2 regions of the Clostridium perfringens genome follow, and region 2 is predicted to be linked to the other one. Evidence: predicted binding sites of a transcription regulator. Region 2 holds the regulator's gene; the other holds the start of a gene.

Region 1 (12,263 bases), 270 kb from region 2:
AAATACATTCCATAATTTCTAAATCTGGATCTATTTTAGCTATAACCCCTTCTAATATAACTATGGATCTTACTAAAGCAACTAATTCTCTTGGAAATTGAATATTATTTCGTTCTGCAATCTCAAAGATTTCTTTAAATAAATCTGATATCTTTATTGTCTTTAAAGATGCATTTATATATTTTGAGACTATATTTTTTAAATCATCATATAATATTGAATATTCAACTTTTCCTTTTTTTATGCCTATGGCATTTACAAAATCAACTAAGGTATCAATATCCCCTAAAACCATAGCAATCATGGCCTTATTAAGCCAATTTCTTAAATTGGCTTCTAAAGTTCCAACTAAGCCAAAATCTATAAAGTATATTTTGCCTTCTCTTATAAATAAATTTCCTGGATGGGGATCACCATGAAAAAATCCATCTTCTAATACCTGTTTAAAAAATGAGTTTGCTAATTTGTTTGCAATATCTTCAAAATCATATCCTTCTTCTTTTAAAATATTAAAATCTGTTACTTTATAACCATCTATATATTCCATGGTAAGGATTTTCTTAGAAGTAAGCTTATCAATAATTATAGGTGCACCAACACAGGCTACATTTTTATTAAGCTCTCTAAACCTTTTAGTATTCTTTGCTTCCTTTTCGAAATCAAGTTCCTTTAAGGTAGCATCTTCAATTTCCTTAAAAGCTTCAACTGGATTAACTAAGGTATTCGTTATATGATTAGATGTTAATTTGCTAAGTCTTCTTAATATGCTTAAATCAAGCTTCATTTTTTCATCTATTTTATAATGCTGAACCTTAACTACTACATCCCTTCCATCTATTAATTTAGCTCTATGAACCTGTGCAATTGATGCTGACGCTAATGGAGTTTCACTAAACTCTAAGAAATATGTATTTATATCTGTCCCAAAAGATTCATAAAATATTTCCTTTACCTTATGAAAGTCTGTTATTTCATTATTATCCTGTAACTTTTCCAACTCTTCAATATAAGCTTTAGGAAGTAAATCTGGTCTTGTACTCAATATTTGTCCAATTTTAACAAAGGTTGCCCCTAATTCTTCTAAAGCCTCTCTAAGTGCTTGAGGCCTTGGCTCAGCCTTTTTACTATTAGGCAACTTTGATGAAATTAAAAAGTCAAAACCATAATAAGTAAATACCCTAATTATTTCTTTCAACCTTTTTGCACTCTGTCCCTTACTCATAAATTCACCTCCTATAAGATAATAAAATAATAAACTATAAAAACTCTACAAGGCACTGAAAAGCTTAATCATACTAGCTATTTACATAGCTATAAATTCTACTCTTCATTTCCCTTGTAGAGTTCTATTATTTTATAGCCTAAATTTCTTCTTCATTTAATTTAGCTTCTAATACGGCTATTCTTTCTTTTAATTTATTTATTTCTTCTAAAGTAGATTTATTAGCTTCCTCAAACATAACTCTAAAATCTTCTTTTGTTAAAGGATTCATGTTGTCTAACTTAGTTATTATTTCGCTAGTTGCTTCAGTAGTTTTTTCTTGCATATCTCTTTTTAATTCTTCAGATAAAACTTTACCATCTTCAACAGTTATTTTCCCCTTAGCAACCATATCTTGTATAAAAGAATCTGTTTTTTCATAAGCAGTAGCTGCAGTTCCAATTCCAGCTAAGACAGCTTTTTTTAATTCATTTATCATAAAATCATCTCCTAAACCATAGTTTGCTCTTTAATTTTTATTACATTTTACTCTTAATTTCTTCAAATTTAAAGCTTATTATTCTTAAAATAATGTTAATTATAAAATTATCTATTACTCATGAACTTTTCTATATCTTCTACAGACTTGATGCATTCTTTTGTTAGAACTTCACAGCCATCTTTAGTAACTAAAACATCATCCTCTATTCTTATTCCTATAGCTTCTTCTTCAATATATAATCCTGGCTCTACAGTATAAACCATACCTTCTTCAAGAATGATATCTCTCTTACCAACATCATGAGTGTCAAGACCTAAACTATGTCCTATTGAGTGGAAATAATACTTTCTATAATCCTTTTTGTCTTCTATAAGACCTAATCTTACACAAGCTTCAGCTAAAAGATTATTTGCTTTGTCATTTATTTCATAGAATCCAACCCCTGGTCTAATAGCGTTTATTATCTCTTCATTTACTTTTAAAACTTCTTCATAAACCTCTTTTTGTCTCTTAGTAAACTTACCATTAGCAGGGAATGTTCTTGAAATATCTCCATTATAATAATTTACTTGAGCACCTAAATCAAAAAGAATTAAGTCTCCATCTTTTATTTCACTATTATTATCAACATAGTGTAAAGTAGCAGCATTTACTCCAGCAGCTGCTATAGTTTTAAAAGCATAATCTTTAACTCCATTTTGTTTTAAATAAAAGTCAAAATATGCTTCTAATTCATATTCTTTCATTCCAGGCTTACATTCTTTCATTAAAAGTTCTACACCCTTAGCTGTTATGTGAGCAGCCTTCTTTATTTCTTCTACTTCTTCTTTACATTTAATTTGTCTTAAAGAAGCTATATCAGAATAAACATCTTTTATAACTACTTGAGGATATCTCTCCTTAATTTCCTTTGCAAAACTTTGACTTTTACTCATTTCTTCATCAAATGAAACTCTTTCTAAATCTAAATAAAGATTTTCTGCAATTCCATTAGTAAAAATCATATTTAAATCACTTTTAAATTCTTCTAAATATTTTATATTTTCTATGCCAGATACTTCTTTAGCCTCATAATCTCTTATAGTTTTTCCAGTCCATCTTTCTTGCTCTAAATTTGGCTTTAGTATATAAAGGACTTCATCAACCACACCATTTATTTTCTTTATCATTAGTATATGCTTTTCTTCATCTACTCCTGTTAAATAATAAAAGTTTCTGTTTGGAGTAAATGGAAAATATTCATCTGCTGTTTTTCTTTTAGCCTCTCCTGCAAATAAAACTAATAATGAATTGTCTTCTAGTTTCTTTAATAAATTCTCTCTGTTTTTAGTAAAAACTAAACTTTTCATCTTAATCCCTCCAATTCCTATTTATTAAATTTTACCATATATAAGATTTAAAATCTTAACAAATAGTACATCTTTACATATTTTTATAGAAAAAAATACTCACTAGATTATCTAGTGAGTATTTATTATTATCTTATTTCAAAGCTATTAAACTCTGTCTTTTTTACCTTCGAAAGCATTGATGTACATTTGCTTGATTTCACTTATTAATGGGTATCTTGGGTTAGCACCAGTACATTGGTCATCGAATGCATCTTCACTCATTTTTTCTAATGTAGCGTAGAATGATTCTTTTGAAACTCCACAATCAGCTATTGTTGCAGGGATTCCAACTGTTTTCTTAAGGTTATCTATAGCCTTGATTAAGTTATTAACTTTTTCTTCTTCGTTCTTTCCACCTAATCCTAAGTAGTCAGCGATTACTGCATATCTCCATTTAGCATTTGGATATTTGTATTGTGGGAATGCAGCTTGTTTTCTTGGGTTGTCAACAGCGTTGAATCTTATTACATGGTCTATTAAGATTCCGTTAGCAACTCCGTGTGCTATATGGTGTTCTGATCCTAATTTGTGTGCCATTGAGTGACATACTCCTAAGAATGCGTTAGCGAATGCCATACCAGCCATTGTTGAAGCATGAGCCATTTTTTCTCTTGCTTTTATGTTTGTAGTACCTTCAGCGTAAGCTTGTGGTAAGTATTTAAATATTAATCTTATAGCTTCTAAAGCTAATCCATTAGTGTACTCTGATGCTAAAACTGAAACGTAAGCTTCTAAAGCATGAGTTAATGCGTCTATACCTGATGCAGCTGTTAATCCTTTTGGCATGTTCATCATAAGCTCAGCATCTATGATAGCCATATCTGGAGTTAATTCATAATCTGCTAATGGATATTTTACTCCTGATTCTTCATCAGTTATAACTGCGAATGGTGTTACTTCTGAACCAGTACCAGCTGATGTTGGAACTGAAATCATCATAGCTTTTTGACCCATAGTTGGGAATGGGTAAACTCTCTTTCTTATATCCATGAATCTCATTGCTAAATCTTCAAAAGCAACTTCTGGATGCTCATACATTACCCACATAATCTTAGCTGCGTCCATTGGTGAACCTCCACCAAGAGCTATGATTGCATCTGGTTGATAGCTTCTCATTGCTTCAGCACCTTTTTTAGCACATGCTAAAGTTGGGTCTGGAGTAACTTCTGAGAATACTCTGAAATCTACACCTATTTCTTCTAAAACACTTGTTATTTTATCAACATATCCTAGACTAGCTAATACGTTGTCTGTTACTATAAATACTTTTTTCTTGTTTAAATCTTTTAATTCTCTAAGAGCAACTCCTAAAGCACCATATTTGAAGTAAACTTTTTCTGGAACTCTGAACCAAAGCATATTTTCTCTCCTCTCAGCTACACTCTTAACATTCATTAAGTGTTTAGGACCAACGTTTTCTGAAACTGAGTTTCCACCCCATGATCCACAACCTAATGTTAATGATGGTGCTAGCTTGAAGTTATATATATCTCCAATAGCTCCTTGAGTTGATGGCATGTTTATTATTGTTCTACCAGTTTTCATAGTTGCACCGAATTTTTGAACTCTATCTTGTGATTTCATTGTATCAGTGTATAAAACTGAAGTATGTCCGAATCCACCAAGTTCAACTAATCTTTCAGCTTTAACTAAAGCTTCTTCGAAGTTAGCTACTCTGTACATTCCTAATACTGGTGATAATTTTTCATGTGAGAATGGTTCTTCTAATTCAACTGACTCAACTTCACCAATTAAAACTTTAGTATCCTTTGGAACCTTAACACCTGCCATGTCAGCTATTTTCCATGCTGATTGACCAACTATGTTAGCATTTAAGTTACCATTTATTAAAATTGTTTTTCTTACTTTATCTATTTCTTTATCTTTTAAGAAGTAAGCTCCTCTATCAGCGAACTCTTTTCTTACTTCATCATAAACTTTATCAACAACTAATACTGTTTGCTCTGATGCACATATAACTCCGTTATCGAAAGTTTTTGATAATAATATTGAGTTTACTGCCATTTTTAAGTGAGCTGTTTCATCTATGATTGCTGGTGTATTACCTGCTCCAACCCCGATAGCTGGTTTTCCTGATGAGTAAGCTGCTTTAACCATTCCTGGACCACCAGTAGCTAGTATGATATCAGCTTCTGCCATTAATACTTGTGACATTTCAACTGATGGCTCATCTATCCATCCGATTATATCTTTTGGAGCTCCTGCTTTAACAGCTGCTTCTAAAACAACTCTAGCTGCCTCTATTGTTGAGTTTTTAGCTCTTGGATGTGGTGAAAAGAATACAGCGTTTCTAGTCTTTAATGATATTAAAGCTTTGAATATAGCTGTTGATGTTGGGTTTGTAGTAGGAACGATTGCTGCTACAACTCCTATTGGCTCAGCTATTTTAGTGATACCAAATGATTCATCTTTTTCTATAACCCCACAAGTTTTTTCATCTTTATATTTATTGTATATGTATTCTGCAGCAAAATGGTTTTTTATAACTTTATCTTCAACTATACCCATTCCTGATTCTTCAACAGCCATTTTTGCTAATCTGATTCTTTCATTATTAGCTGCTACTGCTGCTTGTCTAAATATTTCATCTACTTGCTCTTGAGAGAATTTTGAGAACTCTTTTTGAGCTGCTCTAACTTTCTCTAATCTAAGCATTAATTCATCTACATTTGTTACTTTCATGATACCCACCTCATTATAGATTAGTTTCTTATTTTCATAATATATGTAAAAATTAATTAAAAGCATTTAGTTAAGTTTTTAACTTTAATAAAATTCCATTTAAGAACTTTTTTTCATATCTTTTTTTGTTTTTAAGCGATTTAACTGCTCTGTAAAGTTTTTTACCAACCTTACGAGATTATAATACCATCTTTCAAAATCAAAATCCAGACTTTTTTTTACATTTCTTACATTTTATCGACAAAAATTCGTTATTTTTTTAACTATTTTGTGATTTTTTTATCAACTTTAAATATTTACATTTTAGTTAAACGATTTCTGTAATATTTTGGATTATTTCTGAGGTACTTTCATATTTAAATTAAATTATCTTTTGTGCTTCTTTTTTCCTTAATATTATGTTGCTATTTTTTTATTATTTTATTCATTTAAAGTCCAAAAAACATACTTACTACTAATACCGCCATTATAATAGCAGTTATATCAGCCATTAAAGCCGCCCAAAATGTATGTCTTATTTTCTTTATTCCAACAGCCCCAAAGTAAACAGTTATGGTGTAAAATATTGTTTCTGTTCCTCCCATTATTACAGAAGAAATTAATCCTTCCCTTGTATCTGGTCCTAAGGTATTTATTAATTCTGTATATACTCCTAAGGCTCCACTTCCAGATAGAGGTTTAATTAGTACTAGTGGAACAATATCCTTTGGTAATCCTATTAGAGAAACTATTGGCTCTAAAAGATTATTTAAATAATTAAGTAAATTAGCATCTTTAAATATTCTTATGGCAATCATCATAGCTAATAAAGCAGGAAAAATTTTAACGCATACCATTAGTCCTTCTTTTGCCCCTTCTAAAAACCATTCATAAACTTTTCTTCCCTTAAACATTCCATAGACTATTATTAAAAGAAATATTATTGGAATTATGTTATTTGCAATCAAAAGTATCCCTCCTAAAAGTATCTCTGCAAGATTTTACAGCATATAATTCCTACACAGCAGGCAGTAAAAGTACATATAATAGCAGGAATTATTATACTTGCAGGTTCACTTGAGCCAGCAGCTGCCCTAATTGATATAACTGTAGATGGAATTAACTGAATACAAGCTGCATTTATAACTAAAAATAATGCCATATCATTTGATGCCCTTCCATCCTTTTCTTTATTTATCTTGTTTAATTCGCTCATAGCCTTAATTCCAAGGGGAGTAGCTGCATTAGATAGTCCAAACATATTAGCAGTTAAGTTCATAACTATGGCTCCCATAGCCTCGTCACTATGAGAACTCTCCTTAAAGATCTTTTTTAATATAGGATTTAATAATTTTGCAACCTTATATGTTAACCCACTATTTTCTGCTATCTTCATTACTCCACACCAAAAACACATAATTCCTACTAAGGAAATTATAAATTTCACAGCACCTTCAGAAGATTCTGTTAAGCCAGTTGTAATCAACTCTCCCTGGCCTGTCATTATGCTAAAAATCAATCCTAAGGCTATAATTGCAAACCATATATAATTAATCATCTCTCCTCCTAAATCATAAGTAATTTCTGTATAATATATGCCTTGCATAGTTAGAATAGTAGTGTTACCATAAAACTACAAAGAACGAATTTACTTAAAAGGAGAATTTTTTATATGAACGAAAAAAATTTAAAATTAGCTCAACAAGATATAGATGAAGTTTTAAAAACTGTAGAAGAACTTGAAGTTCAAATAGATGATTTAAGTAAAGATGATTTAAAGCAAAAATTCGTTACTCTAACAGAGAAAGTAAGAAAACTTGAAGATTTATTAAAAGACGAAGGTATTATATAAAAGAAAGCTGAGTTTAGAAATTTCTAAACTCAGCTTTTTTTAAATCGCTTTTTCATCTTCTATACTATCTTCTTTTTTAAACTCTTTAATTATGAATAATCCAGTTATTATTGTAGATAAGAAGTCTGAAACTGTACCCGCTAACCAAACTCCTGTTAAACCTAATCCTGCAATCTTAGGTAAGACTAATGTTAAAGGAATTAAAAGTATAACCTGTCTTAATAAACTTAAAAAAGTTGCTAACTTAGCTTTACCTATTGATTGGAAATAGTTAGATCCTATTATTGATATACCTATTATAGGCATCATAAATAAATATATTCTTAATCCTGGAACTCCTATTTCTAAAAGTTTAGGGTCTGAATTAAACATACTTATTACTAAGGCTGGGAATGCTTGAATTAATATTCCTCCTAAAACAAGTATTGTTGTCGCTGCTATCATAGCTAACTTAACTGTTTTTTGAGCTCTTTCATACTTCTTAGCTCCATAGTTATATCCAATTATAGGCTGCGAACCTTGGTTTATACCAAATATAGGCATTAAAAATATCATTGCTATTGAAGAAATTGCCGCCATAGCTCCTATAGCTAAGTCTCCTCCATACATTCTTAGTGCATTGTTAGCTATTACCTGAACTACACTTGCAGCCATCTGCATTGAAAACGGAGCTACACCTATAGCTAAAACTATCTTAACTAATCTCCAATCTAATTTAAGAGTTTCAAATTTTAATTTTAAGTTTGATCCTCCTAATGTATAATAATAAAGCATTATTAATGTAGTAACTATTTGAGAAATTACTGTAGCTAAAGCTGCACCTTTTATCCCTAAGTTAAATACAAATATAAATACTGCATCTAATATTACATTTATAATACATCCAAGTACCATTACTGCAGCTGACATCTTTGGATTTCCATCTGCTCTAATTGTACTATATAAAGAGAATGACATTAAATTAAATATAGTTCCTAAAAGTATTACATTTATATATTCCTTCGCATAAAAAATTGTAGCCTCACTTGCTCCAAATAAGTGTAGAATACTGTTTGCAAATACAATTCCAATAATAGTTAAAACTAAAGATATTATAGTTATTAAGACCACAGAGTTTCCTAATATTTTCTCTGCATCTTTTCTTTTATTTTGCCCAAATTTTATAGAGATGTTTGCAGTAGCACCAATCCCTATAAGCATTCCAAAACCAAGTAATATAGACATAATTGGCATAGTTATACCAACTCCAGTAATGGCCATTGGCCCAACGCCTGGAATATGTCCAATAAATATTCTATCAACAATATTATAAAGTGCATTTACAAGCATACCTATAATAGCTGGCACCGAATACTTGATCAAAAGCTTTAATTCTGATTCTTCCCCTAATAATTTTTGATCCTTCATAAGCCTCTCCTCCTTTAAATCTATATTTCTTAAATATATACTAACTTTTCTATTATACATTAATTTTAATTTTTTAGTCAGTGAAATTTTAAAAATAAAAAACTATATAGGAAATCAAACTTTTTCTCTCCATAAATTTAACTATCTATAGATAAATAAATTTGACTCTTATATAGTCTTTAAAAATCTTAAACCGTTACTTCTTTATATATTAAATTTCCACCTATTAAGGTAAGAGCTGTAATAATATTTAAAACTAGTGAAAATATTATTATTGATAGGACACTTTGATTTAAAAACATTGCAAAGGTCATTGTAAAAAAGTTAATTATAAAAACTAAAGCAAACTGCTTTAAAAGAATATCTAAAAAATTATTTTTTACTAATAAAAAACTTTTTCTTATGCTTTCTATTACATTTATATTTTCAAATATAGAACATTGCATAGCTATTACAAAAAAGATTGATATTACTATTCCTAAAGGTGCAAATATGCTTGAGCCTAAAGAAACAGCAAAGTTTTGTATAAGGAATACTCCTAGAGGAAATAAAGGGTTTTTAAAGGCTGATTTTATAGTCTCAATCCAAGATAACTTTTCACCTCTAATAAAATTGTTAGCTAACTTTATTATAGCTATTGATGAGAATCCTAAGCTGAATATACCAATTACGGAAAATATAGCATTTCCTCTCCCTATAATAGTAGGAAGTGCAAAAAGCACAGATATTATTGCTATATCGCCTAAATTTTTAATAAATATGTTAAATACAGATTTTAAAAATTGTCCAACTGATAATTTTTTATTGATATTTTGATCCATAAAAATCCTCCAATCAAAATTTATATTAATAATTATCATATCAAAATTAGTATAAGTTTTGCTTGAGTTCATTTTAATTTAACACTTTCTGTATATTTGGTTTACATATTTTTTATACTCCAAGATAAAATAAGTATAATCCAACTAATATTATAATTGTTCCTAATATATTTTTTAATACTCTTCCTATCTTTTTACCGTTTTCAGAGTAGGCTATTTTCTCAACTAATCCAAAGGATGTTCCAGCTAAAATTATTAAAACACTATGACCTAATGAATACATTAAAAGCATTATCATTCCTATAACTAAGTTGCCACTAGCAGCTATAAAGGCTATTATTGCTGCCATTATAGGTGTTGCACAAGGAGATGCTAATATTCCACTTAATATTCCTAAAAAGAAGACATCTAAAATTCCCTCTCTTCTTTTAGTGATTTTACAAGCCTCTTTTTTATCTCCAAATAAATTTATTACATCAAGAACTTGTAGCCCTGATCCTATCATAATAAAAGCCAATATTATATACCAAAACTTCCCTGCACCTAAAAAGGCTTTTCCTATTAAGGCTGTAAGTAAGCCTATTACAGTAAATGTTATTCCAAGTCCAATTGAAAATATCAGTGAACACTTAAAAGCTTTCTTATTATCCTTAACCTCACTACCTTGAACATATCCTATTAATAATGGAATAGATGAAAGGGTACATGGACTAAAAGAGGCTACTACTCCTGCAAAGAATGATAGTATTATGGCTAAAAATATATTATTAGATATGACACTATTAAAATAAGCTAAAAATTCCATATTCTATTTAACCCCCAAAGAATTTAAAATGGTTTCTATATTATTCTTTCTCATAAGCCCTTGATGAACATAGAATTTATTACCTTCTTTATCTAAAAACACAGTAGTTGGAACAACATTAGCATCATATTTATATGCTAAATCTATATTTTTCTCCTCTTCTAATCTAGCATAGTAAATATTAAATTTTCCTTCTCTTTCTTTTGAAACATAACTTAACTCTTTTTGCATTTCGACACAATAAGGACAAGTATCTGTTTTAAACATTATTATTGTTGGTATGCCCTCTTTTGCTTCTTCTAAATTTTCAACCACATTAATTGACTGAAAATTTATTTGCTTTATTCCCTCAATATAGTTTTTTCCAATATATATACCTATTAGGGCGAAAAGAATTAAGCCTAATATTATTAATTTTCTCTTATTTTTCACCTCCAACTCCTCCCTTACTAAAATTTAAATTTTTCCATAAATAAAAAAAGGTAACATAATTTAATCTTATGTTACCTAATGATTATGCATTTTTTATGCATTAATTACTTACAGCTATCTCTCTCTATTAAATCATGATCTAATACAAAATGATCTTGATCTAAAGGTTTATTATTTATTATTTTAATTAACATTCTCATAGCTATTGATCCCATATCATACATTGGTTGTGATACAGTAGTTAATTTTGGATAGAATACATGTGCTAAATCTATGTCGTTAAATCCTATAACGCTAACTTCTTCAGGAACCTTTATTCCTTTATCTCTTAAAGCGTTTATAGCACCCATAGCTATTTCATCTGAAGCACAGATTATTCCTTCTATTTTTTGACCATTTTCAAGCATTGCTAAAATAGCATCATATCCAGTCTTAACTTTTAAGTTTTTAAAGTAAGTTAATTCTTCTTTCATTTCTATTCCAGCATCTTTTAATGCAGCTTGGTATCCTTTGTATCTTTTACCCCAAGCATTATTTAAATCACCTTCTACACCTATGAAAGCTATGTTTTTCATACCTTTATCAATTAAATGATTAGTAGCTTCATATGTAGCTTTTTCATTATCTATAGTTACACTTGGGAACTTACCATTTTGCTCATCATTTTCAACTAAAACTGTTTTTAAATCTAATTCATTTATTAAATTTAAAGTTTCTTCTCCTAGTGATGAACTCATGTAAAGAACACCATCAACCATTTTTTCCTTAAGAACTCTTAAGTATTCTTTTTCTTTTTCTAAATCTAAGTCTGAATTACATAACATTACATTATATTTATATATGTTAGCTACGTCCTCAGCACCTCTAACTATTTCAGGATATATTTGGTTTGATATATCAGGTACTAATATACCTACAGTTCTTGTTCTATGTGTTTTTAAACTTCTTGCCACTATATTAGGTCTATATCCTAGTTTTTTTATAGCTTCTAAAACTTTTTTCTTAGTTTCTTCGTTTACAACGTCTATGTCATTTAATACTCTTGAAACTGTTGCTATTGACACTCCAGCTTCTCTAGCAACGTCTTTAATTGAAGCAGCCATCTAACTCAACTCCTATACTCTAACTTATTACCTATCTATTTCTTAATACTTCAATATTATAATGATA
Region 2 (12,263 bases):
GTTAATAGAACATCAACAAGAGAAGTTGAGAGACAACTTGAAAATGGAGAAATAGTAAAAGAAAATATTACAAAGCAATGTGGATATATAGTAGATTATTATGGGATTTCAAATTACTTAGAAGATGCTTTAGCTATATTTGATAAAGAAGAATTAGGTAAACCTATGGAATCTTTAGATGATTTATATAATGAAATGTTATCTTATAGAGAATCTATAATGTCTATGTTTAGAGGTGTGGATAAAAATAATTTAGATGCTCTTGTGAATAAAATTGAGCCAGAAGATAAAAGAGCTGAATTCGAATTAATGTATAGAAAATTCTCGGGGGCAGTGGAAAGTCTTTTACCATCACATGTTGATACAGAAATATTAAATGATTTGAAATGGCTATCATATATTAGAGCGGCTGCTAAAGCTAAGTTTAGTCCAAGTGAATCAATAGATATAGCTGATTGTGGAGAAAAAGTTAGAGAAATAATAGAAACTCATTTAAAATCATTAGGAGTTAGAAGTTGGATTGAACCAATAACATTATTTGAAAAAGATTTTAAAGAGAAGATAAACACTCTAAAATCAGATGAAGCTCAAGCATCTGCTATGGAACATGCAATTAAGCATACAATTAATATTAGAAGAAAAGAAAATCCAGTTTATTATGCTTCTCTATTGGAAAGACTTCAAAAGATATTAGATGAAACAAAAAATGATTGGATTGAAAGAAAAATAAGATTAAATAAGTTTATTAAGAATCATGTTGAAGATGGAGCTGCTAATGAAGCGAGTGATTTAGGGCTAGATGAGAAAGAGTTTGCGTTCTTTAAAGTAGTAAAAAAATACTTAGAAGATGGTGGCGAAGAATTCATAGCCAAAGAAGAAAAAGCTTGCTATATATCGGATGAAACAGTAGAACTTTCAAAGCAAATTGCTAAAGAAGTTAAAGAAATTGCTGAAAATGCAGGAATTGATTGGGTTACAACTCCGTATAAAACTAATAATGTTGAAAGAGAAATAAAGTTAATGCTAATTAGAAAATATGCTAAGAAAATTCCTAGAAATATTAGAGAAAAATTAATGGAACCACTTCTAAATTTAGCCAAGATACATTTTAATATAGTTTAATTATTATATAATTCTAAGCAGAATAATTAAAATCTGAGGTAGAATATGAAAAGTAAAATACAATTTGGAACAAAAGAAATAGAATTCAGAATTGAATTTAGAAATAGAAGAACTATAAGTGTTTCAGTGGAGCCACCTAAAAATATTTTAGTAGTTGCTCCTATGAATACTTCTGAAGATGAAATTAAGGAGATAGTTAAGTCAAAAGGAGCTTGGATAGTACAAAAGCTTTTTGAATTTAGACATATAGAAGAGAAGAAAGTTAAAAGAGAATTCGTTAATGGCGAATCATTCATGTACCTAGGAAGAAACTATTCATTACAAATTCATGTGGATAAAACTTTACAGAATAATTCATTTGTAAAATTATTTAGAGGAAAGTTTCATGTCTACGTAAAGGAAAAAAATGATGAAATAATAAAAAAGGCTATGGAAGAATGGTATAGAGAAAAAACTGAGGAACAAGTTGCTAAAAGAATAAAATACTATCAAAAATTTTTTAATAAGAAACCAACAGATATAAAAGTTAAAGAACAAAAGAAAAGATGGGCTAGTTGTACAAGTAAAGACGAATTACTATTTAACTGGAGATGTGTAATGGCTAAATCAACAGCTCTAGACTATATAATTGTCCATGAAATGTGCCATATGTATTATATGAACCATTCTCATGAGTTTTGGCAATTATTATCTTCAGTAATGAGTGATTATGAAGTTAGAAAAGAGTGGCTTAGAGATTATGGAATACGAATGGATATTTAATGGGAGAAACTAAATGAATGATAATGAATTCAAAGAAAAATTTGATATAAGCGATTTTAAAAAAGAAAAATTTAATAGCAAGTTTTATAATCCAGATTTATATTTTAAAAATAATGATGAAGCTATTTGGATAGAACATTCAAAAACTGGAGATAGAAAGGTGCATATAGGTGAATTATGTCAATTCATAAATGTAGTTAGTGAATTAAATAAAAATATGATTTTAATATTAGATGGAGTAGGTGAAACTGCACCAACTCCAATATTGGAAAGAGATAGACTAAGGTTTTACATGAAAGGCTTTAATACATCTTTAATGGAAAATATAAATTTTATTGGTGTCGTAAAAAATAAAGAAGATATAAATAATTTAACTTTTGATGATTTGAAAAAAAAGTGTGAGATAATTTATAAGAAAAGTTAAATTTATTAGGCAATTAAATGGATGCAGTATACTACAACCATTTAATTACCTAAATTTAAAATAAAAATATTATCTATTAAATTTAGATTTTATTGATGAAAAGATTATAAAAGCTAGTGGCATTTGCCACTAGCTTTCTACATTATTTCGCTTATTTTTCTATATTGTAATCTTGTAGGATATTTTAAGTAAGATTCGAACTTATAAATATCAACAGGACTAATATTAAGTTCTTTTGATAAATCTTTTTGAGTGTATTTGAAAGCTTTTCGTATATTTAAAATATCATTTGCGTAGTCACCTAAAACAAATAAATAATATTCATCTGCTATTAGTGTGTAAGGAATCATAAATAGCCCACAAAAGGTTTTAAAATGTTTAGGAGAAAGATACCCCTCATCTAAAGTAAATGGATAATGAACATATATAAATATATCTATATTTTCCATATATTCTTCTTCGCTAATATTATAATCAGTTACAAGTTTATAATATTTTTCTTTCATTGATTGCTTTAATTTCTCTTGATATAAGTTAAATTCTATGTTTCCAATTACTGGCTGTTGCATTGCACTTTTATTAAGAGTACTGATGTTATATTGAGAGAAATTGAAAAATATATTCCTAAGATGTATAAATGTTTAATGGAGATATATCAACACATTGGAGAAGATGATGAGGAAGAAATAATAAAAGAGCAGTATTCTTTAATTGATGGAATATCTATAGATTTTGGAGTAATGCAAAAAACAAGAAGATCCTTTGTTATAAAATGTGATTTTTCTTGGGATGATATAGGTACTTTCTCAGCTCTAAGTAGATTTTTAGGACCTAATGGAAATAATAGAACTTCAGATAATGTTTTTTTAGAGGAATGTGAGAATTGTTCCGTTTTTGGAAAGGAAAAATTAATAATAGGATTTGGAATAAAAGATCTAGTATTAGTTGATGCAGGAGATGTTATTTTGGTCATGGACAAAGGTAGGGACCAAGAGATTAAGCATCTATTAAATTCTATTAGTGGTAAGAAGGAATTTAAAGAATATCTATAAGTTTATAAACTTATGTAAAAAAAGTCCTATATCATATACTTTAGGTGTATGATATAGGACTTTTTAGTTACTTTTAATATCTATAATTTAGTTAAAAAGACATAAAATTATTTAAAATTTAAATTTAATTAAAATATAACTAATTTTAATCCTTAAAATATGTTATAAAGATATTTTTATGTTATTATAGTAATAATATAAGTTTGAACTTTACGGAGGTATTGTTTTATGAGTGATAGAATTGTAGATTTTAATGAGTTAAAAAATAAGGCAAGAGATAAAGATATAGATAAATTTGAGTCATATATTTATGATTTATATTATTCAGTAGCTCAAGGAAAAATGAGTATGATGGAGCTTTCTAGAGAGATAACTAAATATATGAATGAAAATAATATTTCTCAAGAAAAGTTTTTAAATATTCAAACAGAAATGCTTAAGAGATATGGCTTTGATATGGGTGATATTGAAGGGCAAATGAAAAACTTAGGTATAGATATGAGTAACTTAGGAATTCAAGGTGGAGATTATGAGAATTTAAGAAAAACTTTGAGTTTTCAAGAGAAGTATAAGGGAAAAGTAAAAACATCTACTGTTACTACATATTTTATTAAAAACGAAAAAAATGATATTGAGTTAATTTTAGAAAATAATAAAGTTCTTATAACTAGTCCTAAAAATATAGATCTTCAGGATAGTGAATTAAATGAGTTCTTATGTTCATACAAAAAAACTCTTTCAGATGATCTTTTAGATATAAGAATTTGTGAAAATGTAGGACAATATAATTATTAATTTGTATTTTATAAGCTAGGAATTGAAGTTTTTCATTCCTAGCTTTTTAATTTTAGGAACTTTTATATAAATCTATAATGTTTTATTAAAATTAAAATTTATTTTAAATAGAGTAAATATTAAAAGAAATCTTCTCTTAAGCATTACGATATAAAAAAGCAAAATTGGAATATAAATAATAATTATCTTTAAAATGTAATAATTTTAAGAATTAAATAGGTAAATTGGGTTAAAACTGTAGAGGAGGAAGCATTTCATACAATAAATAAACCGTTTATTAATAATTAATTAATAAATTTAAGTTGTTTTTGTAATATACTTTTAATTGATATGAAATATCATATTAATAAGAAACTTTTTTAAAGAGATTAGAGGTAATAAATTATGTTAATGAACACTCATATTCTTATTGCACAAAATATATTGAGAGATGTTGACGTAGATTTTAAAATAAGTGATAAAAACTTTATATATGGAAATGTAAAACCTGATATGGTTTCAAAATATAAATTAAAGAAGCATTATTTAGATGAATCTTTTGATATGATAGTTAATAAGATAAAAAAATTAGCATCACTTAGTATGTATGATTTTAAAAAGAAATTTTCAGTTAGTAGATTTAGTCAGGAGTTAGGAGTTATATGTCACTTTATATGTGATTTTTTCTGTATTCCTCATAGTGAAAGATGGGAATTTAAGCATAGTATGAATAAACATGTTAAATACGAAAAAGAGTTAGCTAGTTTTGCTAAAACATATACTCCATCACAGGATGATTTTAAAATATGGGGTAATATGTCTGTGAAGTTTTTCTTAGAAGAAGCTCATAAGCTATATAGAAAAAGAGAAAGTTATGAGAATGATATGCAATATGCATACTTTGCATGTAGAAGTATAGTTAAATATATAAGTGATTGCATAGCTAGAAATACAAAGGCAGTCTATTCTGAAGCTATAGCTTAATACAAATATTTCCTTTAGATGATAAAATATGTTAAAATCAATTATATATATATTGATTAAAGTAATTTTTATAATAGAAAGGAAATGAGATGGAGAGTAAGGTAAATGAACCTATATATAAGCAAATTGCTTTAGATATTGCAGGTAGAATATATAATAATGACATAAAGGTAGGACAAAAGATGCATGGTAGATCAACTTTAGCAAGTAGTTACAATGTATCACCAGAAACAGTTAGAAAAGCTGTTAAATTATTAGAAGACATGAAAGTAGTATCATCAAGCAAGGGTAGCGGAGTAACAATTATTTCAAAAGATAATGCTTATAATTTCATAAATAGGTTTCATTCAATTGAAAGTGTAACATCTTTAAAACATGATATAGAATCCTTAATGGAAGAAAAAAAGGCTATAGAAAAAAATATAGGTGAAATGATAGATAAAATAGTGGATTACTCTAACAGACTTAGATATACAAATCCTTTAACACCTATAGAAATAGAATTACCAAAGGATTGTACTCTTATAGGTAAGAGTGTTTCAGAGTCTAAGTTTTGGCAAAATACACAAGCTACTATTGTTGCCATAAGAAGAAAAGGAGAGCTTATAATATCTCCAGGACCATATTTAAAGTTTGAAAAAGATGATAATCTCCTTGTAGTTGGAGAAGAAGACATATTAAAAAAGATAGAAATGTTTTTAAATAAATAATGAAAAAAGGCTGTATCAATAAAATTTTTGGTGCGGTCTTTTTTTAGTTGCATTTTTTGTAAAAGAGACATATAATAAAAGTGAACATATGAACAGATGCTCATATGTAAAAATGAATAATAGGAGTTAAGAATATGGATAATAATAAAATAGAAAGTTGTAACTGTTCTTATATCCATGAAGATATATTAAGTAGGGTAAAAGAACATTTGCCAAAGGAAGAAGTACTTTATGAATTAGCAGAAATATTTAAAGTTTTTGGAGATTCAACAAGAATAAAAATTTTATGTGCCCTTTTTGAAGGAGAAATGTGTGTATGTGATATGGCTGAACTATTAGGTGTAAGTCAATCAGCAGTGTCTCATCAATTGAGAGTTTTAAAACAAGCTAGGCTAGTTAAGTTTAGAAGAGAAGGTAAGATAGTTTATTACTCTTTAGATGATGATCATGTTAAACACATATTCAATGAAGGTTTAAATCACGTTTTAGAGTAAAGGAGGTATTTAGACATGAAAGATATAAAGCTTTATTTAGACGGCTTAAACTGTGCAAACTGTGCTGGGAAAATTGAAGATAAAGTTAATAAACTTACTGATGTTGATGAAGCTGTCCTTAATTTTTCAACAAAACTTTTACTTATAACTCCTAAAGAAGGGATTTCAGAAGAAGAATTAGAAGAGAAAGTTGAAAAAATAGTTTTAGATTTAGAGCCAGATGTGAAAGTTTTAAAGGATAAAAATAAAATAAAATCTTCAGTTAATACATGTAATGATGGATGCTGTGGAGAAGGAGAATCTCATAAACACAATAATGTAGAGAGTCACTCACATTCTCATGAACATGGACATTCACATAGTCATGGAGGAAATTCAGGTATAGAAAAGAAGGAACTTTTTAGACTAGGAATAGCTTTAGCCTTATTTATAATAGGAATGATAGTTAATTTAGATAAAATGTATGAATTTATTATATTTGGTGTAGCTTATATTATAGCAGGTGGAAAAGTTCTTTTAAGGGCATTTAAGAATATTTTAAGAGGACAAGTATTTGATGAAAACTTCTTGATGGCTATAGCCACAATTGGAGCTTTTGCTATAGGAGAATTCCCAGAAGGGGTAGCAGTAATGCTTTTCTATGAAGTAGGAGAAATGTTCCAAGACTATGCTGTAAATAAATCAAGAAAATCAATATCTGATTTAATGAATATAAGACCAGACTTTGCAAATTTAATTGATCTTAATGGAGAGGAAAAAAGAGTATCTCCAGAAAGCGTTAATGTTGGATCAATCATAGTGGTAAGAGCAGGAGAAAAAGTTCCTCTAGATGGAGTAGTTTTATCAGGAGAGGCAACTCTTGATGTATCTGCATTAACAGGAGAATCTTTACCAAAAGAAGTTGAGGCAAAAGATGATGTATTAGCAGGATCAATAAACAAAAGTGGATTATTAAAAATAAAAGTAACAAAAAGTTTTGGAGAATCTACAGTTTCTAAAATATTAGATTTAGTTGAGAATGCAGGAAATAAAAAATCACCAACAGAGAAATTTATAACTAAGTTTGCAAGATATTATACACCAGTAGTTGTATTCTCTGCCTTAGCCCTTGCAATTATTCCACCTTTAGTAATAAGTGGAGAAAGTTTTTCCCCATGGATTTCAAGAGCTTTAATATTCTTAGTTGTTTCATGTCCTTGTGCTTTAGTAGTATCAATACCACTTGGATATTTTGCTGGAATTGGTTTAGCTTCTAAAAATGGTATTTTAATAAAAGGAAGCAACTATTTAGAGGCACTAAATAATGTAGAGAGTATAGTTTTTGATAAAACGGGAACACTAACAAAAGGTACATTTAAAGTTAGAAAATCAGAGAGCACAAGCAAGTTAACTAATGAAGAATTATTAAAATTAGGAGCTTATGCAGAATATTACTCAAATCATCCAATTGCTAAATCTATAGTAAGTGAGTTTAATGAGGAAATCAACAAAGGCTTAATTTCAAATTATGAAGAAATTTCAGGAAAAGGAATAAAAGTAGACATTGATGGAGAAACATTCTTAGCAGGTAATTCAAAATTAATGGATATGTTTAATATAAAAATTACTCCAATTCATGAAATAGGTACTGTTGTTTATTTAGCAAATGAAAAGAGTGAGCTAGGATATATAGTTATTTCAGATGAAATAAAAGAGGACTCTAAAGAAGCCATAAGTGGATTAAAAGAAATAGGAGTTAAGCAAACAATTATGCTAACTGGAGATAATGAGAAGGTTGGAGATAGTGTTGCCAAAGAATTAGGCTTAGACAAAGCATATTGTAGTTTATTACCACAAAATAAAGTTGAAAAATTAGAGCAAATTTTTGAAGATAAGAGTAAAGGTAAAAAAGTTGCTTTTGTTGGAGATGGAATTAACGATGCACCTGTACTAGCTAGGGCAGACATAGGAATAGCTATGGGTGGAGTTGGATCAGATGCAGCCATAGAAGCTGCAGATGTGGTAATAATGGATGATAAGCCAAGTAAGATAATAAAAGCAATAAAAATAGCTAAGAAAACAAATAAAATTGTATGGCAAAATATAATCTTTGCTTTAGGTGTTAAAATTATAATATTAATATTTGGTGCTTTAGGAATGGCTAATATGTGGGAAGCTGTATTTGGAGATGTAGGTGTAACATTAATAGCAGTAATAAATTCAAGTAGGATATTAAAAAATAAAAATTTATAGGCGTGAAATTTGTCTAATGTTGTTGACAAGAGCTAGTTTTTTTGCTATCTTAATATGGTAAGAATACTTTCAGGCATAGGGTATAGATTGTAAATAATTCCCTTAAACTTTTATATTAAACATTATGAAATGTTTAAATAGGCTTGTGTGCACGTAGGGTTTTAGCCACGCAAGCCTTATTTTTTTTGTAGAAATTTATTAGAAAGATAGTTTATAATAGAATCACATAAATTTAATAATATTAATTAATGATATAAAAAATGCAATTAAATGTAAAAAATACACTTTAATACATATATTTTTGATAGTGAAACCAAAAGAATGTTAAAATATAGACAAACTTTTTAGGGTATGGTAATATTTTAGAAGGTTAAATTTGTAATTTTATCATTTGATTTTAGAATACAGTCTAAAAAGTAATTGCTTTTTAAAAAAAGAACAATTTTAGAAAGAGGTGCTATTAAAATGGAAAAGAAAAAAGGCATATCTATGGCTGTTATAAAAAGATTGCCTAAATACCATAGATATTTACAAGAATTAATGGAAAATGATGTTGATAGAATATCTTCAAAAGAGTTAAGTGAAAAAATAGGCTTCACTGCTTCTCAAATAAGACAGGATCTTAATTGTTTTGGAGATTTTGGGCAACAGGGATATGGATATAATGTAAAAGAGTTATACAATAACATAGGGAGTATATTAGGACTTACAAGAGACTATAACACAGTTATAATCGGAGCTGGTAACATAGGGCAGGCTATTGCAAACTACAATAGTTTCAATAGATTAGGCTTTAAATTAAAAGGTATTTTTGATGCTAATCCAAGAATGTTTGGAATAAAAATAAGAGATGTTGAGATACAAGATGTTGAAAAATTAAAAGATTTCGTAAAAGAAAATGATATTGAAATAGGTATAATCTGTGTTCCAAGAACAAATGCTCAAAAGGTATGTAATGACCTTGTTGAAGGTGGAATCAAAGGTATATGGAACTTTGCGCCTATAGATCTTGAGGTGCCAAAAGATATAAGAGTAGAGAATGTACATTTAAGTGAAAGTATGATGACTTTAGTATATCTTTTAAATCACAATGATGTAAAATAAATTGGATTTATTTTATAAAAATTTGTTTAATATGGAAAAATAGTATTAGATTTTCAAAAAAATATATTGAAAAATTTACTTTTAAGTTTTATAATTTAATTGAAGTACCGAGTACTTCAATTATTTTTTTGTCTTTGCTTGTTACAAAATTAACAATAAATTCTGGAAAAAGCATAGGATAAAAAATATTAAGTTGTTAGTTATTAGTTGTTAAGTTATTTAAAACCATATATTCGCTATGGTATATGAGGGAGGAAATACAATGGAATTAAATAATGTAATCTTTGAAAAAGAGGGAAACATTGGGGTTTTAACAATTAACAGACCTAAGGCATTAAATGCACTAAACTCAGAAACTTTAAAAGACTTAGATACTGCTATAGATCATATAGAAAAACAAGATGATATATATGTTGTTATTTTAACAGGTGCTGGAGATAAAGCATTTGTTGCAGGCGCTGATATAGCAGAAATGAAAGATCTAAATGAAGAAGAGGGTAAAGAATTTGGACTTTTAGGTAATAAAGTGTTTAGAAGATTAGAAAATTTAGACAAGCCTGTAATCGCTGCTATAAACGGTTTCGCTTTAGGTGGTGGATGTGAAATTTCTATGGCTTGTGATATAAGAATAGCAACTACAAAGGCTAAGTTTGCTCAACCTGAGGTTGGATTAGGAATAACTCCAGGATTTGGTGGAACTCAAAGATTACCAAGAATAGTTGGACCTGGTAAGGCTAAAGAACTTATTTACACAGGAGACATGATAAAAGCTGATGAAGCTTTAAGAATTGGTTTAGTAAATAAGGTTGTTGAACCAGAGAATTTAATGGAAGAAGCAATGTCATTAGCTAAGAAGATATCTAATAATGCACCAATAGCTGTTAAGTTATGTAAAGATGCAATCAATAGAGGAATTCAAGTTGATATAGATTCAGCAGTAGTTATAGAAGCTGAAGATTTTGGAAAATGTTTTGCTACAGAAGATCAAACAGAAGGTATGAGTGCTTTTGTAGAAAGAAGAGAAAAGAACTTTAAAAACAAGTAATGTTTTAAACAAAATGGTTGTGTGGATTTAAGGAGGGTAATTAAAAATGAACTTTCAATTAACAAGAGAACAAGAATTAGTTAAGCAAATGGTTAGAGAATTTGCTCAAAATGAAGTTAAGCCTATAGCTGCAGAAATAGATGTAACAGAAAGATTCCCTATGGAAAATGTTAAGAAAATGGCTAAACTAGGAATGATGGGAATTCCTTTTAGCAAAGAATATGGCGGAGCTGGTGGAGATACTTTATCTTACATCTTAACTGTTGAAGAATTATCAAAAGTTTGTGCTACTACAGGAGTTATAGTTTCAGCTCATACTTCATTATGTGCTTCATTAATAGATCAATTTGGTACTCCAGCTCAAAAAGAAAAATATTTAACTCCACTTGCAAAAGGTGAAAAATTAGGTGCTTTTGGATTAACTGAACCAGGAGCAGGTACAGATGCTGCAGGACAACAAACTACAGCTGTATTAGAAGGAGATAATTATATCTTAAACGGAAGTAAAATCTTCATAACTAATGGTGGAGTTGCAGATACTTTCATAATCTTTGCTATGACTGATAAGAGTCAAGGTACAAGAGGAATTTCAGCTTTCATAGTTGAAAAGAATTTCCCAGGATTCTCAATTGGCAAGTTAGAAGAAAAAATGGGTATAAGAGCTTCTTCAACAACTGAGTTAATCATGGAAAACTGTGTTGTTCCAAAAGAAAACTTAATCGGAAGAGAAGGAAAAGGATTTGGAATAGCAATGAAAACTTTAGACGGTGGTAGAATAGGTATCGCTGCTCAAGCATTAGGTATAGCAGAAGGAGCTTTAGAAGAAGCTGTTGCTTACATGAAAGAAAGAAAACAATTTGGTAGATCATTATCTGCATTCCAAGGATTACAATGGATGGTAGCAGAAATGGATACTAAAATAGAAGCTGCAAGATTTTTAGTATATAAAGCAGCTTGTTTAAAAGAAGAGGGTAAACCATATTCTATAGATGCTGCAAGAGCTAAATTATTCGCTGCAGATGTAGCTATGGAAGTTACAACTAAGGCAGTTCAATTATTCGGTGGATATGGATATACTAAGGAATACCCAGTAGAAAGAATGATGAGAGATGCTAAGATAACTGAGATTTACGAAGGAACTTCAGAAGTTCAAAAAATGGTTATCGCAGGAAGCATATTAAGATAATTTTAGGAGGGCTTTGAGATGAAAATAGTAGTTTGCTTAAAACAAGTGCCAGATACAACAGCTGTTAAAATAGATCCAAAAACAGGAACTCTTATAAGAGATGGAGTTCCATCAATAATAAACCCAGAGGATAAACATGCTTTAGAAGCTGCATTACAATTAAAAGATAATAATGGAGCAGAAGTAACTGTATTAAGTATGGGACCACCTCAAGCTAAATCAGCTTTAAGAGAAGCTTTATGCATGGGAGCTGATAAAGCAATTCTTATAACTGATAGAGCATTTGCAGGTGCAGATACATTAGCTACTTCAAAGGCTTTAGCTGGAGCATTAAAGAAATTAGAATATGACATAATATTCGCAGGAAGACAAGC

What was found. Region 2 encodes Rex, which represses fermentation and respiration genes when NADH is low (regulators of the CRP and FNR family bind a similar motif). Its sites were predicted from a motif close to ATTGTTAANNNNTTAACAAT; they were not measured.
Positions count from the first base shown of each region.
Region 1: a site for Rex is predicted at 6,065-6,084, ahead of adhE (bifunctional acetaldehyde-CoA/alcohol dehydrogenase). Genes of this name have one in related genera too.

Region 1 covers NZ_CP065681.1:447,725-459,987, reverse strand. The annotation lists gene I6G60_RS02355 (ABC1 kinase family protein) at 1-1,222, opposite strand, end outside; gene I6G60_RS02350 (phasin family protein) at 1,362-1,700, opposite strand; gene I6G60_RS02345 (aminopeptidase P family protein) at 1,808-3,052, opposite strand; gene adhE (bifunctional acetaldehyde-CoA/alcohol dehydrogenase) at 3,200-5,797, opposite strand; gene I6G60_RS02335 (spore maturation protein) at 6,226-6,744, opposite strand; gene I6G60_RS02330 (nucleoside recognition domain-containing protein) at 6,756-7,334, opposite strand; gene I6G60_RS02325 (hypothetical protein) at 7,449-7,628, shown strand; gene I6G60_RS02320 (MATE family efflux transporter) at 7,668-9,035, opposite strand; gene I6G60_RS02315 (hypothetical protein) at 9,224-9,856, opposite strand; gene I6G60_RS02310 (cytochrome c biogenesis CcdA family protein) at 9,969-10,661, opposite strand; gene I6G60_RS02305 (thioredoxin family protein) at 10,665-11,093, opposite strand; gene I6G60_RS02300 (LacI family DNA-binding transcriptional regulator) at 11,198-12,196, opposite strand.
Region 2 covers NZ_CP065681.1:717,340-729,602, forward strand. The annotation lists gene I6G60_RS03640 (type I restriction endonuclease subunit R) at 1-1,122, shown strand, start outside; gene I6G60_RS03645 (M48 family metallopeptidase) at 1,168-1,884, shown strand; gene I6G60_RS03650 (hypothetical protein) at 1,898-2,308, shown strand; gene I6G60_RS03655 (helix-turn-helix domain-containing protein) at 2,446-2,877, opposite strand; partial or broken gene I6G60_RS03660 (mannose-1-phosphate guanylyltransferase) at 2,884-3,360, shown strand; gene I6G60_RS03665 (DUF3867 domain-containing protein) at 3,589-4,155, shown strand; gene I6G60_RS03670 (zinc dependent phospholipase C family protein) at 4,540-5,118, shown strand; gene I6G60_RS03675 (TrkA C-terminal domain-containing protein) at 5,208-5,828, shown strand; gene I6G60_RS03680 (ArsR/SmtB family transcription factor) at 5,963-6,322, shown strand; gene I6G60_RS03685 (heavy metal translocating P-type ATPase) at 6,338-8,554, shown strand; gene I6G60_RS03690 (redox-sensing transcriptional repressor Rex) at 9,020-9,658, shown strand; gene I6G60_RS03695 (short-chain-enoyl-CoA hydratase) at 9,921-10,703, shown strand; gene I6G60_RS03700 (acyl-CoA dehydrogenase) at 10,750-11,889, shown strand; gene I6G60_RS03705 (electron transfer flavoprotein subunit beta/FixA family protein) at 11,908-12,263, shown strand, end outside.